Regions from separate parts of the Lactobacillus sp. PV037 genome, predicted to be linked through region 2. Evidence: predicted binding sites of a transcription regulator. Region 2 holds the regulator's gene; the other holds the start of a gene.
The links. The regulator NrdR, encoded in region 2, represses ribonucleotide reductase genes. The targets are predictions, from matches to a motif close to ACACNATATATNGTGT.

Region 1: FP435_RS08235 (deoxynucleoside kinase) is a predicted target of NrdR. The motif match lies at 2,966-2,981, and genes of this name have one in related genera.

Annotation. Positions count from the first base shown of each region.
Region 1 is NZ_CP041987.1:1,546,235-1,553,913, reverse strand. It holds partial or broken gene FP435_RS08250 (ATP-binding cassette domain-containing protein) at 1-939, shown strand, start outside; gene FP435_RS08245 (BMP family ABC transporter substrate-binding protein) at 1,010-2,047, shown strand; gene FP435_RS08240 (glucosamine-6-phosphate deaminase) at 2,118-2,840, shown strand; gene FP435_RS08235 (deoxynucleoside kinase) at 2,989-3,636, shown strand; gene FP435_RS08230 (deoxynucleoside kinase) at 3,656-4,342, shown strand; gene FP435_RS08225 (NCS2 family permease) at 4,475-5,785, shown strand; partial or broken gene ribB (3,4-dihydroxy-2-butanone-4-phosphate synthase) at 6,019-6,615, shown strand; gene FP435_RS08215 (NCS2 family permease) at 6,782-7,679, shown strand, end outside.
Region 2 is NZ_CP041987.1:1,081,514-1,089,192, reverse strand. It holds gene FP435_RS05805 (DUF805 domain-containing protein) at 1-3, shown strand, start outside; gene FP435_RS05800 (APC family permease) at 161-1,585, shown strand; gene polA (DNA polymerase I) at 1,669-4,326, shown strand; gene mutM (DNA-formamidopyrimidine glycosylase) at 4,345-5,175, shown strand; gene coaE (dephospho-CoA kinase) at 5,172-5,768, shown strand; gene nrdR (transcriptional regulator NrdR) at 5,774-6,241, shown strand; gene FP435_RS05775 (DnaD domain protein) at 6,245-7,597, shown strand; gene dnaI (primosomal protein DnaI) at 7,606-7,679, shown strand, end outside.

The sequences.
Region 1 (7,679 bases), 460 kb from region 2:
ATTAATGTCAAAAATGGTCAAAAAATCAATTTAAAGTCCTTAATCGGGAAGAAATTTAAACTAATTTCAAATAATAATTACTATCAAGAACTTCCTACTGGAAACTTTGTTCCTAAGAGTCCGAGTTCTTCTATGTATAACTCTGGCAAAACCATTACTTTATCAGCAGTTATTCAAGGAAAAAATAATTCTCAAATGGCACTTTTAGACAATGGAATTGCTTATAGCGATGCTTTGAGTAAAGAAGTAGTTAACGAAAACCAAAACTCTGCAATTGTTAAGGCGCAAAAAGCAAGCTCTAAAAATGTTATGACAAATCAACCTTTAACCAGTACAGCTAAAACGCAGTTTTTAGCTACTCTTGGTGGGAGCACCCTTCCAACTGGTATCTTAATTTACCCAACTTCATTTGATTACAAGGACAAAGTTCTTGATTATCTAGCTCAATGGAATAAGGGTAAAACTAAATCTAATCAGATTCTCTATACCGATATGTCTGGTACAGTAACCAAATTAACTGGAGGCTTAATTGGAGGTATTACTGATGTTTTAGTAGCCTTTGCTGGAATTTCCTTGATTACATCAATGATTATGATTGGAATTCTTACTTACACATCTGTTTTGGAAAGAACTAAAGAAATCGGAATTTTAAAAGCTCTTGGTGCACGTAAACGTGATATTACCCGGGTATTTGATGCCGAAACTTTTATTCTAGGACTCTTCTCCGGAATTCTGGGAATTTTTATTGCCTACTTATGTACTTTCCCAATTAATTTTGTTTTATACAAAATTACTGATATGAGCAACTTGGCACAACTTGATCCAATGCAAGCACTTATCTTAGTAATTATTTCCACTATTTTAACTATGATTGGTGGGCACTTACCTGCTCGATTAGCTGCTAAAAAAGATGCTGCCATTGCTCTTCGAAGTGAATAAAAAAGACGGCTTTTAATGCCGTCTTTTTTAGTGCTAAAATTTAGGTAAACTCACTGTAAAGGAATTTTTTATGTTAAAAAAACTATTCTTAACTACTTTATTTACATTTTCACTTTTTTTAGGTGGGTGTAGACACTCTGACCACAAAACTGTTCATCATTCTGCTAATCCTAGCATTGCGCTAGTAACGAACGCCCCTGACGATGGAACTAATCCCTATATTGAAGCCGGTAAAGAAGGCCTTAAAAATTACGCTCAGCAACATCATTTAAGTACAGGAAAAAATGGCTATCAAATCTTTAGTCCCAATTACACTAAAGAAGACTACAGCTTAATTGACCAAGCAGCGCAAAAAAACTTTCATACTATTATTGCTTTAGGAGCTAGTTTTAAAAATGCTGTAGATGATACTGCCAGTCTTTATCCTCACAATAATTTTGTTTTAATCGATGGTAAAGCTAAATCGGCTGCAAACGTCACTAGCATTACTTTCAATAGCTGGCAGATGGGGTATTTAGCCGGTGTAGCGGCTGCAAGCTCTAGTAAAACGCACACTGTCGGAATTTTAAGCCAACCAGCTTCTTCTTTACTAAAGGGATATTTAGCTGGCATTAATTATTATTCCAAATATTATCATGTAAAAACCAAAATTTTAGCAAAAACAATTTCTTCTGCTCCTAACAAAGAACAAGCGCAAAACTTAACTCAACAAATTTATCTGAAGAGAGCCGATATTATTTTTTCTGCCGTCGGCCAAAATAGCCAAGGGGTCTTTTCAGCGGCTAAGGCAATCAATCAGACTCAACCTGTTAATCAAAAAGTTTGGGTAATTGGGGTTGATAATGATCAAAGCAGTGCTGGAAAATATCAAGCTAAAGGTGGGCAGCCCTCTAATTTTACTCTAACCTCAGTTATTAAAAATATTCCCCAGGCCATTGAAAACGTTAGTGAAGAAAGTTTCAACAATGCCTTCCCTGCTCGTCAGCTTCTAAATTATGATTTAAAAAATAATGGCGTCACCCTTATTCATTCTACTAATCTCTCTTATTCTAGCTGGATTGCTATTCAAAAAGCACGTACTTACCTTATTCAAAAAAATGCTAAGTGACTTTTCTTGACGGTCTATACCAGTTAATTATATAATGGACTAGACCAATAAGAGAGGGGTAATTATTATGATGAAAATTATTGTTACCAAAGATAATATTGAAGGTGGCACTAAAGCTTTTGAAATTATCAAAAATGGCATGGCTAATGGTGCTAAAGTATTGGGTTTAGCAACGGGTTCTTCCCCAATTTCCTTATATAGTGATATGTGCAATAGCGACCTTGATTTTAGTGAAATGACTAGTATCAATTTAGATGAATATTATGGCATCAGTCCTGAAAATCCCCAAAGCTACCATTACTTCATGCAAAAACATCTTTTTGATCAAAAACCTTTCAAAAAATCTTATATTCCAAATGGCTTAGCAAAGAATATTGATGAAGAAGTAGAAAATTATAATCAAATTATTCAAGAAAATCCTATCGATATTCAAATTTTAGGGATTGGACACAATGGCCACATCGCTTTTAATGAGCCCGGTACTCCTTTTGGAAGTTTAACTCATAAAGTCACTTTGGCAGAAAGTACGATCAAAGCAAATTCTAGATTTTTTAACAATGAAAAAGAAGTTCCACGCCAAGCAATTTGCATGGGAATTAGATCAATTATGCAAGGGAAAAAAATTGTACTTTTAGCTTACGGTGCTTCAAAACAAGACGCTTTAAAGGCATTAGTTGAAGGTCCTGTTATTGAAAAAGTACCTGCTTCAATTTTACAAGACCATCCAGATGTTACCATTATTTGTGATCAAATTGCTGCTAAAAAAATTAATCCTAAATACTTTACTATCTAGAGATATTAAGCTTTTACAGGATTTATTTCTCAAAAAAAGCCAAGCTACTGCTTGACTTTTTTGTGTGGAACATTTTTTAAAAACCACTTGCACAACCACAAGATATTGTTCTAAACTGGTAAAGCAAACAACATATTGTAGAAAGAATGTGATTCCAGTTATTGTTTTAAGCGGGCCTATTGGAGCCGGAAAATCCAGTTTAACCAGTATTTTATCTGAGCATTTAGGAAGTAAAGGTTTTTATGAAGGTGTAGATAATAATCCCATTCTTCCCCTTTACTATCAAGATATGGCACATTATACCTTTTTATTAAATATCTATCTTCTAAATCACCGTTTAGATCAAATTAACGAAGCTATTTTAGAGCCTAATAATGTTTCAGATCGCTCAATTTATGAAGATGCGCTCTTTTTCAAGATGAATGTAGACAGTGGGAAGGCCGATCCAACCGAGTTTAATATCTACAATAGTCTTTTACATAATATGATGGCTGATGCTCCAGGTAATCCAAGTAAAAAACCAGATTTATTGATCTATATTCACGTTTCATTGGATACAATGCTTAAACGAATCCAAAAGCGTGGTCGTTCTTTTGAACAACTCTCTACTGATCCTGAATTGAAGAACTACTATGCCCGTTTAATTCAATACTATGAACCATGGTTCGAAGCCTATGATGCTTCTCCAAAAATGAAAATTGATGGAGATAAATATGACTTTGTGGTTGATGAGAACGCACGCAAGGAAGTTATTGCACTTATCGACCAGAAGTTAAATGAAGTGGGTAATCTGTAAGAATTAAAGAAGGAATGTGATGACAGTTATTGTTTTAAGTGGACCTATTGGAGCCGGAAAGTCTAGTTTAACAGGAATTTTATCAGACTATTTAGAAACTAAGCCTTTTTATGAAAGTGTGGATGACAATCCTGTCCTTCCTCTCTTTTATGAAAATCCTAAAAAATATGCTTTTTTACTTCAAGTTTATTTTCTAAATACACGCTTTCAAAGTATCAAAAAAGCACTAACTGATGATAATAATGTGCTTGACCGTTCAATCTATGAAGATGCACTCTTTTTCCAAATGAATGCTGATATTGGACGAGCTACCCCTGAAGAAGTTGACACATATTACGATCTTTTAAATAATATGATGAATGAATTAGACCATATGCCAAAGAAAAATCCTGATTTACTTGTGCATATTAAAGTTTCTTATGACACTATGCTCAAGCGAATTCAAAAACGTGGTCGTAATTACGAACAACTCAGCTATGATCCAACTTTGGAAGACTACTACAAGCGTTTATTACGTTACTATGAACCTTGGTATGATCGTTACGACTATTCTCCAAAGATGATTATTGATGGCGATAAATACGATTTTATGGCAAATGATAATGACCGTAGTATTGTCTTAGCACAAATTGTAACTAAATTAAAAGAAGTAGGTAAATTGCCAGAAAATTGGGATAAATCTACTAATATTAGTCTTGAAGCTTAAGTCCTAAAATTAGGGCTTTTTATTTTTTGCTTTATTATTTATAATTCGGGTTTACAAGAATATAATTGCTTGATACACTATTAAAGTAATGCTTTTAATTGTTAAACACGAACATTCACAATGGAGGTTAAGATGAACTTCGTAAAACAATATTTTAAATTGGATAGCCTCGGGACCAATATTCAAACCGAGTTTTTGGCAGGACTCACCACTTTCATTAGTATGTCCTATATCCTTTTCGTTAATCCCTCTGTTTTAGGAGCAAGCGGCATGAATACCGGTGCCGTATTTACTGCTACTGCTCTTTCAGCAGCCTTAGGTACTGCAATCATGGGAATCGTTGCCAATTATCCTATTGGAGAAGCACCAGCTCTGGGAATTAACGCATTTTTTGCTTATACGGTTTGTATTGGAATGCACGTTTCTTGGCAAACAGCTTTAGCTAGTGTATTTGTCGCTTCCATAATTTTCATTTTAATTACCCTCTTTAAATTACGCGAAAAAATTATCGATTCAATTCCAGCTGATTTAAAATTTGCAATTTCTTCAGGTATTGGTCTTTTTATTGCCTTTCTAGGTTTTCAAAATGGTGGCTTAATTGTTGCTAATAAATCAACTTTAGTTGGGCTTGGTTCTCTTCATAACCCACTTGTTTGGATTACAATTGTTGGATTATTTATTACAATTATCCTAATGATTTTAGGAGTTCCAGGAGCAATTTTTATTGGAATGATTGGTGCTTCAATTTTCGGAATATGCACTGGACAAATTTCACTTCCTCATAAATTTATTTCTTTCGCTCCAAGCTTAGCGCCAACTTTTGGCCAAGCAATTTTTCACTTAAAAGATATTAATACTCTACAAATGTGGGTAGTTGTTTTAACCTTCCTATTAGTTACTTTCTTTGATACAGCTGGAACATTAATTGGGTTAGCACAACAAGCAGGCTTTATGAAAAATAATAAAATGCCTCGTGTGGGAAAAGCGTTGGCTGCTGATTCTACTGCAATGCTATTTGGATCAATTTTCGGAACTTCTCCTGTTGGCGCTTACGTTGAATCGAGTGCTGGGATTGCAATTGGAGGCCGTTCTGGTTTAACCGCTGTTTTCGTTGCTATCTTTTTCTTGATTTCAATGATTTTTAGTCCCCTACTTAGCGTCTTTACTGTTCAAGTAACTGCTCCTGCCTTAATTATTGTCGGTGTATTAATGGCTCAAAATACTGCTCATATTCATTGGAATAAATTAGAAATTGCTGTTCCTGCATTTTTAATTTTAATCGGAATGCCACTTAGTTATAGTATTTCTGATGGACTTGCCTGGGGAATGATAACTTATCCAATTTCGATGGTAGCTGCCCGCCGCTATAAAGAAGTCACACCAATGATGTGGGTACTATTTGTAATCTTCATTATCTTCTTGTGGGTACTAAATTTTAAATAGGAAATTTATGAGGAGAATTCCTCATTTTTTTCTATAAAAAATTGACAATAAAAATTAAAATAGTTAATATAATAATTGTAAATTTTATTTTAAGGAGCGATGAGATCCATATTACTTTACTTTATATTTAGCTAAATTTATGGTAATTTCATACTTTGATACGACATAATTTCCCACTTGTTGTTAACAATGTTTCGTTAGTTTAATTAAAGGAGATTTTGTCAATGTCAAAGATGATTAAAGAAAAAATTGAAAATGCACTTGAATGGTTAAAAAATGGCGGTTTGGTAATCGTAGCTGATGATGAAGATCGCGAAGCAGAAGGAGACATGATTGGTTTAGGTTCCAAGGTGACAGCAGATAATGTTAATTTCATTATCAAGAATGCTCGTGGCTTGTTATGTGCACCCGTTTCTCCTGCTATTGCGGATAAATTAGATTTATATCCAATGAACCAACATAACACTGACCCTTACGGAACAGCTTTTACTATTAGTGTTGACTATAAGGACACCACTACTGGTATTTCAGCGGCTGATCGTGCTTTAACTATCCAGAAACTTAGTGATCCTTCTTCAAAGGCAGAAGATTTCTATAAACCTGGTCATATTTTTCCATTACGTGCAAAGCAACACGGCGTCTTAGACCGAAATGGTCATACTGAAGCAGGTTTAACTCTTGCTCGTTTAGCCGGCGAACCTGAAGTAGCATATATTTGCGAAATGATTAAACCTGATGGTAGCATGGGACGTCGCCCATATCTCAAAGAGTTTGCCCAAACTCATGAAATGCCATATTTTACTATTGCGGAATTACAAGAGTATGTCCGTGAATTTCATCCTAACATTTAATCAATCTGCGTTATACCTAGAGGGTGTAACGCTTTTTGTTTGGAAAATTAAAAAAACTTAATTTTTTCTCTTCTCCCATAAAAATTCTGTGCTACACTAGTAACAATTAATCAATTTTATTAATTTATAATCGGAGGATATTTAAATGCAGACATTAAATAAGGTCTTTCATTTACAAGATGCTCATACCACTGTCAAAAAAGAGTTTATTGCAGCTCTTACTACTTTTGTCAGTCTCTCCTACATCTTATTTGTTAACCCTAATATTTTAAGTGCAGCTGGAATTAACAAAGGAGCTGCCTTTACTGTAACTGCTATCGCAACCGCTATTGGATGTGTTTTGATGGGATTAATTGCAAACTACCCGATTGCTCTAGCACCTACTTTGGGTAGTGCTGCCTTTTTCTCATACAATGTTGTCATTGGGATGCATATCAATTGGCAAACTGCCTTAGCTAGTGTCTTAGTAGCTTCAATTTTATTTATTTTAATTACAATTTTTAAACTAAGAGAAAAAGTTGTTGATGCCATCCCTCAAGACTTAAAATATGCCATTTCTGCTGGGATCGGTTTATTTATTGCCTTTATTGGGTTACAAAATGGTAAATTAATTGTTGATAACAAATCTTCTCTTGTTGGATTAGGTTCTTTTAGCAATCCAGCGGTTTGGATTACTTTATTTGGATTAGTACTTACAGTGATCTTATTAGCTGCTAGAGTACCTGGTTCTATTTTTATTGGAATGATTGTAACTGCTATTTTTGGAATTTTTATCGGTCAGATTGCTACACCACAAGGTATTATTTCTACTCCGCCTTCAATTGCACCAACTTTTGGCCAAGCAGTTTTTCATTTAAGTGATATCAATACCCCACAACTATTTATGGTTGTTTTAACCTTCCTATTAGTTACATTTTTTGATACAGCAGGTACTTTAATTGGAATGACCCAACAAGCTGGTTTAGTAGATAAAAATGGTAAAATTCCTCGTATTGGAAAAGCATTCTTATCTGATTCTCTAGCAATGGTTGAAGGATCTATTT
Region 2 (7,679 bases):
TAAAGAAGTACTGAGGAAGTTCAGTACTTTTTCTTTTGTTTTTAGATTAAAAAATAAATAATAAATTATAAAAAAGTCCTTTTATTTTTACTACGAATCGTTTAATATTAAGGATATAATTTTAATATCTTTGCCGAGAGCAAACTGGGAGGTAGTGGAAATGAATGTTTGGCAGAGAATGACACACAAACAAGATCCTAAAGTTTATGCGGATAAGGATAAAAAGTTGGTCCCATCATTAAGGACGATTGATCTATTAGCATTGGGAATTGGAATTGTAGTAGGAACAGGAATTTTTACTTTACCTGGTATTGTAGCTGCTAATCATGCTGGTCCTGCTGTTACAATTTCATTTATTTTAGGAGCAATTGGTGCTGGAATGGCAGCCTTAGCTTATGCAGAAATGTCTTCTGTTTTACCCTTTGCAGGATCTGCCTTTTCGTGGATTAACGTCTTATTTGGAGAATTCTTAGGATGGATATGTGGTTGGGCTTTGCTTGCTGAATATTTTGTAGCAGTAGCATTTGTTGCTTCTGGTTGGTCAGCTTATATGCAAGGATTACTTGCTCAGATACATTTACAATTACCTGATTATTTAGCAAAGGCAACAGATTTTAAAGGCCATGGTGGAGTAGATATTTTAACAGTACTAATTATTGTTTTATGTGGTTTCTTAATCTCTAAAGGTCTAAAAAACGTTAGTCGGGTAGAAAATACTTTAGTGGTTTTAAAAGTATTAGTAATTTTACTTTTTATTGCCGTGGGAATGACTGCTGTTCATTTTGAAAACTATGTACCATTTATTCCACCACATAAAGCTGGTACTAACTTTGGTGGGTGGCAAGGAATTTTAGCCGGTACCTCTCAACTTTTCTTAGTATATATTGGTTTTGATGCTATTTCTGCTAACACAGCTGAAACGAAGAATCCCGAAAAAACAATGCCACGTGGAATCTTAGGAACTTTAGCAATTGGAACCACACTCTTTGTAGTTGTTTCTTTAGTCTTAGTTGGAATGTTTAACTATAAAGTTTATGCTGGTAATGCAGAACCAGCGGCTTTTGCCTTAAGAAAAGCAGGCCATGTATTTAGTGCAAATGTTTTGTCGTTGGTAGCAATTTTTGGAATGTTAACTGGATTAATCGGGATGCAAATGGCGTCTTCAAGATTAATTTATGCCTTTGGTAGAGATGGCTTTTTACCAAGTGGATTAAGTAAATTGGATAAACATCATAATCCAAGCCGTGCCCTTTGGTTAGTAACTATTGCAGGTGCTATTGTTGGAGGAGTGTTACCATTTACTTTCTTATCTAATCTTGTATCTGCAGGAACTTTAATTGCCTTTATCATGGTATCGCTTGGTATTTATCGTTTACGTGCCCGTGAAGGAGTGAACCTACCTAATCCAAGCTTCAAAATGCCACTTTATCCAGTTTTACCAGCACTTTCTGCAATTGTATCAGGAATTATTTTCTGGGAACTTAGTGTAGATGCAAAATGGATGATGGTGATTTGGCTCATTATAGGAATTATTTTTTACTTTGTTTATGGAATTCGTCATGTAAAACAAAATGAGCCTATGTAATAATTAATACGTGAAAAACTGTTAAAATAATCATGTAGATTATGTTAACAGTTTTTTATTTTAAGCAAAAAAGGAAAAAACTTATGTCTGATAAAAAATTACTTTTAATAGATGGAAATTCTTTAGCTTTTAGAGCCTTTTATGCACTTCCTGTTGATAGTTTTACTAATGCTTCAGGATTACATACTAATGCGATTTATGCGTTTAAAAATATGCTTGATGTCTTCTTACAAGATTTTGATCCATCAAATGTCTTAGTAGCTTTTGATGCTGGAAAAATTACTTTTAGAAATAAATTGTATGATGACTATAAGGGAGGACGTCCAAAAACTCCCAGTGAGTTTTCTGAACAACTTCCTGTTATTCGAGAATTACTAACGGATATGGGAATTAAAAGTTATGAGTTACCTAATTATGAAGCTGATGATATTATTGGAACCATGACTAAAAAGGGGGAAAAAGATGGCTTTGATGTAACAGTTGTTACAGGTGATCGAGATTTAACGCAACTTGCTTCTGATAAAACAACAGTAATGATTACTAAGAATGGGGCTGGAAAATTAGAAGCATTTACTCCAGAACATATGAAAGAAGTCAATGGGGTAACACCAACGGAATTTATTGATATGAAGGCTCTCATGGGAGATAGTTCTGATAATTATCCAGGTGTTGAGAAGATTGGTCCCAAGACAGCGTCGCAATTAATTCAGAAATATGGTAGTGTAGAAAATCTCTATGAACATATTGATGAGATGAAAAAGTCCAAACGCAAAGAAAACTTAATTCGTGATAAAGATAAAGCAATCTTAGGTAAAAAGTTAGCCACAATTGATTGTAATGCACCTGTTGAAGTTACAATTGCGGATACTAAGCGTGAGCCAGTAGATTATGATAAGCTGCGCCAACTATATGAAAAACTAAACTTCCGTAAATTCTTAGCACAGCTCAACTCTGGAGAAGGAGATGGCAGTGAAATGAAAATTGATGAGGATTATCAATATACGGAATTAACTCAAGAAAATCTTTCTGAATTAAAAGATTTCTCTAGCAAGGAAATTACGTTTTATTTAGCAATGCTAGGGGAAAACTATCATTTGGCACCTTTTGAAGGATTTGCCTTAAAAGTAGCCGATAAAATCTATGTTTCAAAAGATCCTGCTTTATTAGAAGAAACAATTTTAAAAAATATTTTAGAAAATCAAGAAATCAAAAAGAATGTTTTTGATATTAAGAGAACCATTGTGGGTCTACATCGAATGGGGATTGAAGCTAAGGGACTAGATTATGATATGCTTTTAGCTTCTTATTTGGTGAATAATGAAAATAATTCTGATGATTTAGGTGAAATTGCCCATTTATATGATGATTTCACCGTTAAAACTGATTTAGAAGTTTATGGAAAAGGTAAAAAAGCCGCAATTCCAGAAGATAAAATTTTCTTTAACCACTTAGCTGCTAAAGTAACAGTAATTGATAAATTAAAGCAGCCACTACTTGAAAAATTAAAAGAACATGAACAAGATGATCTGTATGAAACAATTGAAATTCCAGTAGCTTTTGTTTTGGCAAAAATGGAAATTACAGGTATTAAAGTAGAAGCGTCTACATTAACGCAAATTGGAAATGAATTGGCCATTAAGCTAAAAGAACTTGAAGAAAAAATTTACCAACAAGCGGGTGAGAAGTTTAATATTAACTCACCTAAGCAGTTAGGAGAAATCTTATTTGAAAAGTTACATTTACCTCCAATAAAAAAGACTAAAACAGGATATTCAACTTCAGTAGAAGTTTTGGAACAATTGAAGTTGCAAAGTCCAATTGTTTCAGAAATTTTAGATTATCGACAATTGAATAAAATTCAGTCCACTTATATTAAAGGCCTGTTAGAATGTATTCAGCCCGATGGTCGAATTCATACGCGTTACCTTCAAACTCTAACTGCTACTGGACGTTTATCATCAGTAGATCCAAATTTACAAAATATTCCTACACGTACTGAAGAGGGAAAGCAAATTAGAAAAGCTTTTGTTCCAAGTACTCCTGATGGTTATATTTTTTCATGTGACTATTCACAAGTAGAGCTACGAGTTTTAGCCCACATTTCTGGTGATGAACATATGCTTGAAGCCTTTAAATCTGGTTATGACATTCACGCTCACACTGCAATGAAGATTTTTGGCTTAAATTCTCCTGATGAAGTAACGCCATTAATGCGTCGTCATGCCAAAGCAGTAAACTTTGGGATAGTTTATGGAATTTCAGATTATGGTTTATCAAAGAGCTTAGGTATTGGGCGCAAGCAAGCTAAAGATTTCATTGAAAATTATTTGAAACAATATCCTCAAGTTAAAGAGTACATGGAAAAGGCAGTGGAGATTGCTCGTCAAAAGGGATATGCGGAAACAATTATGCACCGTCGTCGTTACTTGCCAAATATCAATGCAAAGAACTTTAATTTACGCTCTTTTGCTGAAAGAACAGCTATTAACTCACCAATTCAAGGATCAGCAGCTGATATTATTAAAATTGCAATGATTAATATGCAAAAGAAACTTGACGAATTGAAGTTAAAGACTAAGATGGTTTTACAAGTACATGATGAATTAATTTTTGATGTTCCTAAAGAAGAATTAGACACTATTAAGAAAGTTGTTCCTGAAGTTATGGAATCTGCTGTTCACTTAGATGTGCCTTTGATTGCAGATTCTAGTTGGGGTCATAACTGGTATGAAGCAAAATAAGATTAAAGAGGTGGTTTGATGCCAGAAATGCCAGAGGTTGAAACGGTTAGAAGAACTCTAGATCCACTAATGCGAAATAAAACTATAAAACAAGTTATAGTATGGTATCCGAAAATTGTTACAGGGGATGTAGAGACTTTTAAGAAAACACTCCAGGGTAAAAAAATCATCAAAGTAGATCGTTATGGAAAGTATCTCTTAATTCGCTTAAGTGATGATATGACTTTAGTTTCTCATTTGCGAATGGAAGGTAAATATCATGTTACAGCTCCTGATGCAGCTAAGAATAAACATGAACACGTTGAATTTTTATTCAATGATGGAACTGCAATTCGCTATCAAGATGTGCGAAAATTTGGACGGATGCAGTTAGTAATAACAGGGACTGAGCGTCAAACTACAGGAATTAAAAATTTAGGTCCAGAGCCTAATACATCAGAATTTACAGTTGATTATTTTGCTAAACAACTAGCTCGTAAAAAGAAAAACATAAAGAATGCTTTGTTAGATCAAAGTATTGTAGCAGGGCTAGGTAATATTTATGTGGATGAAGTTTTGTGGCGCAGTCAAATTCATCCCTTAAGTAAAAGTAGTGCTATTACACAAGCAAAAGTAAGAAAGTTGCATGATAATATCAACGAAATTATTGCCTTAGCAATTGAAAAAAGAGGCACTACTGTTCATACCTTTTTAGATGCAGATGGCAAAGTCGGTGAGTTTCAAAAATTGCTGCAAGTTTATGGCAGAGCTGGCAAAAAATGCACTAGGTGTGGCACTACATTAAAAAAGATTAAGGTAAATGGAAGAGGAACTACATATTGTCCTCATTGTCAGGTAGAATACAAATGACATACTTTTTAGGATTGACTGGTGGAATTGCAACAGGGAAAAGCACTGTAGACAAACTTTTTAGAGAAAAGAAAATTCCAATAATTGATGCAGATAAAATTGCCCATCAATTAATGTTGCCAAATGAAAAAAATTACAACGAAATAGTCAAGAATTTTGGGAATAAAGTTTTAGCTTCAGATTTGACAATTGACCGAAAAAAGTTGGGCGAAATTGTTTTTAGTGATAAAATAAAACTCACGCTTTTAAATGATATTACTCATCCTAATATTATTACTGAAATAAAAAATCAAATGGCTCAACTTGAAAAAAGGGAAGAACCGCTTGTTGTGTTAGACATTCCTTTGCTTTTTGAAGAAAAATTGGAATATTTATGTGAGGGTGTTTTATTGATTTCGGCTCCTAAACAGCTTCAACTTCAACGGTTAATGGCACGTAATAATTTGTCTCAAAGCCAAGCTAATCAACGAATTATTAGTCAAATGCCGCTAGTTGAGAAAAAGAAGTTGGCCGATTATGTGATTGAAAATGATCAAGATCTGGGTGTGCTAAAAGATAAAGTGATAGCTATCTTAAAATATTTAGGAAGGTAGATAAGATGGAGTGCCCAAATTGTCATCAAAATGCTTCTCGAGTGATTGATTCTCGCCCGAGTGATGAAAATCGTGTTATTCGTAGAAGAAGAGAATGTGAAAAATGTGGCTATCGGTTTACCACATTTGAACGAATTGAACATGTTCCTTTGTTAGTAGTTAAAAATAATGCTACAAGGGAGCCTTTTAACCGTGATAAAATATTACATGGAGTTATTATGGCGGCACAAAAGCGTCCCGTCTCAATCGAACAGCTAAATAATTTGGTAGATAAAGTAGAAAATGATGTTCGTAAGCAAGGAATTGGTGAAATTTCTTCTAAAAAAATTGGTGAGTTCGTAATGAATTATTTAGCAGATCTTGATGATGTGGCTTATATTCGCTTTGCTAGTATTTATCGTCAATTTAAAGATGTTTCTGGGTTCATGGAAGCAATGGAAGACATGATATCAAAACATGAGAAGGAGAGTTAGTGAATGTTTGCTAGCACAAATCCTAAGCAACCTTTTTATGTTGCTAATCAAGTGGAAGTAAGTGCTACAAGTCAGAAAGTACTTACATATCTGTATCAACCACTTGTTGGTGCATTAGGGGTGGGATTATATTTAACATTAGTTAATGAATATGACTCAGTTCCTTTTAATAGTGACTATCGTACTTTATATCAATTGCAAGAACAGACCAATAGTAATTTAAAGAATCTCTTCGACAGTTTGCATTATTTAGAGGCAACCGGTCTGGTAAAAACTTTTGTTGGTAACAATCCAGCTTTAGGGGATGTAATAATTTTCAGGCTTCAACCAATCCCAACGGCTGCTGAATTTTTTAAGACATTTTTATTATCAAGTTTGCTTTTAGAAAGAGTTGGAGAGGTAGCTTATGAGAGGTTGGTAAAGGAGTTTACCCCACGAAGATTTATGGGATTAAAAAACGCTCATGAGGTTACTAGTGCATTTTTTGATGTCTTTAGGCTAAATGAACAAGCAGCCATTAATCCTCCTGAACAAGTAACTCAAGCTGTAAAAAAAGTAGAAGCAGGCAACAAGCGAGTACTAAAGGTTGGGAAAACAGATATTAGGATTGATTGGGAGTATCTAAGAATGCAGCTAGAAGCCTATCATGTTGATGGGGGAGAAGTTGTTAATAAACGTCGTGAGATCAGTCAGATTATTCAGTTTTATCAGCTCTCTGAAATTGAATTTGCTCAATTAGCTGTTAAAACTCTTAGTCCTGGTGAAGATAAATTAGATATTAAAGCCATTCAAAAATTAGCAAATAGTGAGTATGGTACTAGTCGCACTAGAAATTCAGTGCGAAGACAAATTAAAAGTCAAGAAGAAGATTATGTGTTACCAACTGCCTTAAATAAAACCGATAAAGAAATTTTGTTAGAAGTAGAAAACAAGGCTACTGTAGCTTATCTATATGATCTCAAGAGTCGGTTAGGAGGGATGGTTACTGGAGATGAAAAGAGAGTAACCTTTGTTTTGCGAGATAAGTATGGTTTCACTGATCCATTAATTAATTTAATTGTTTATGCTTGCTTAAGCGAGTACCCAACTTTATCAATGAAATATGCAGAAACAACAGCTAATGATTGGTTACGTGAAAAAACACTTACTCCTGTTAAAGCATTAGCAAGAATTCGAGAAAGACAAAAGGGTAAGCAACGTCGCACTTACTTTTATAATAAGAAAAAGTCCACTACTTCTGATGGAGTCGATTGGGATAAAAAGGCGCAGCAGCAAGCACAAGAAAAAACGCAGCACACTAAAATGTCTCATGAAGAAATGGATGAGATTTTTAATAATTTTGAAAAGAAAGAATGAGTTACACAATGGAAGATATCAGTAGTCTCATAAAAAAAGCAATGTTTAATTTGAAGCCAGAAGCAAAATTTCGTCCAGATTA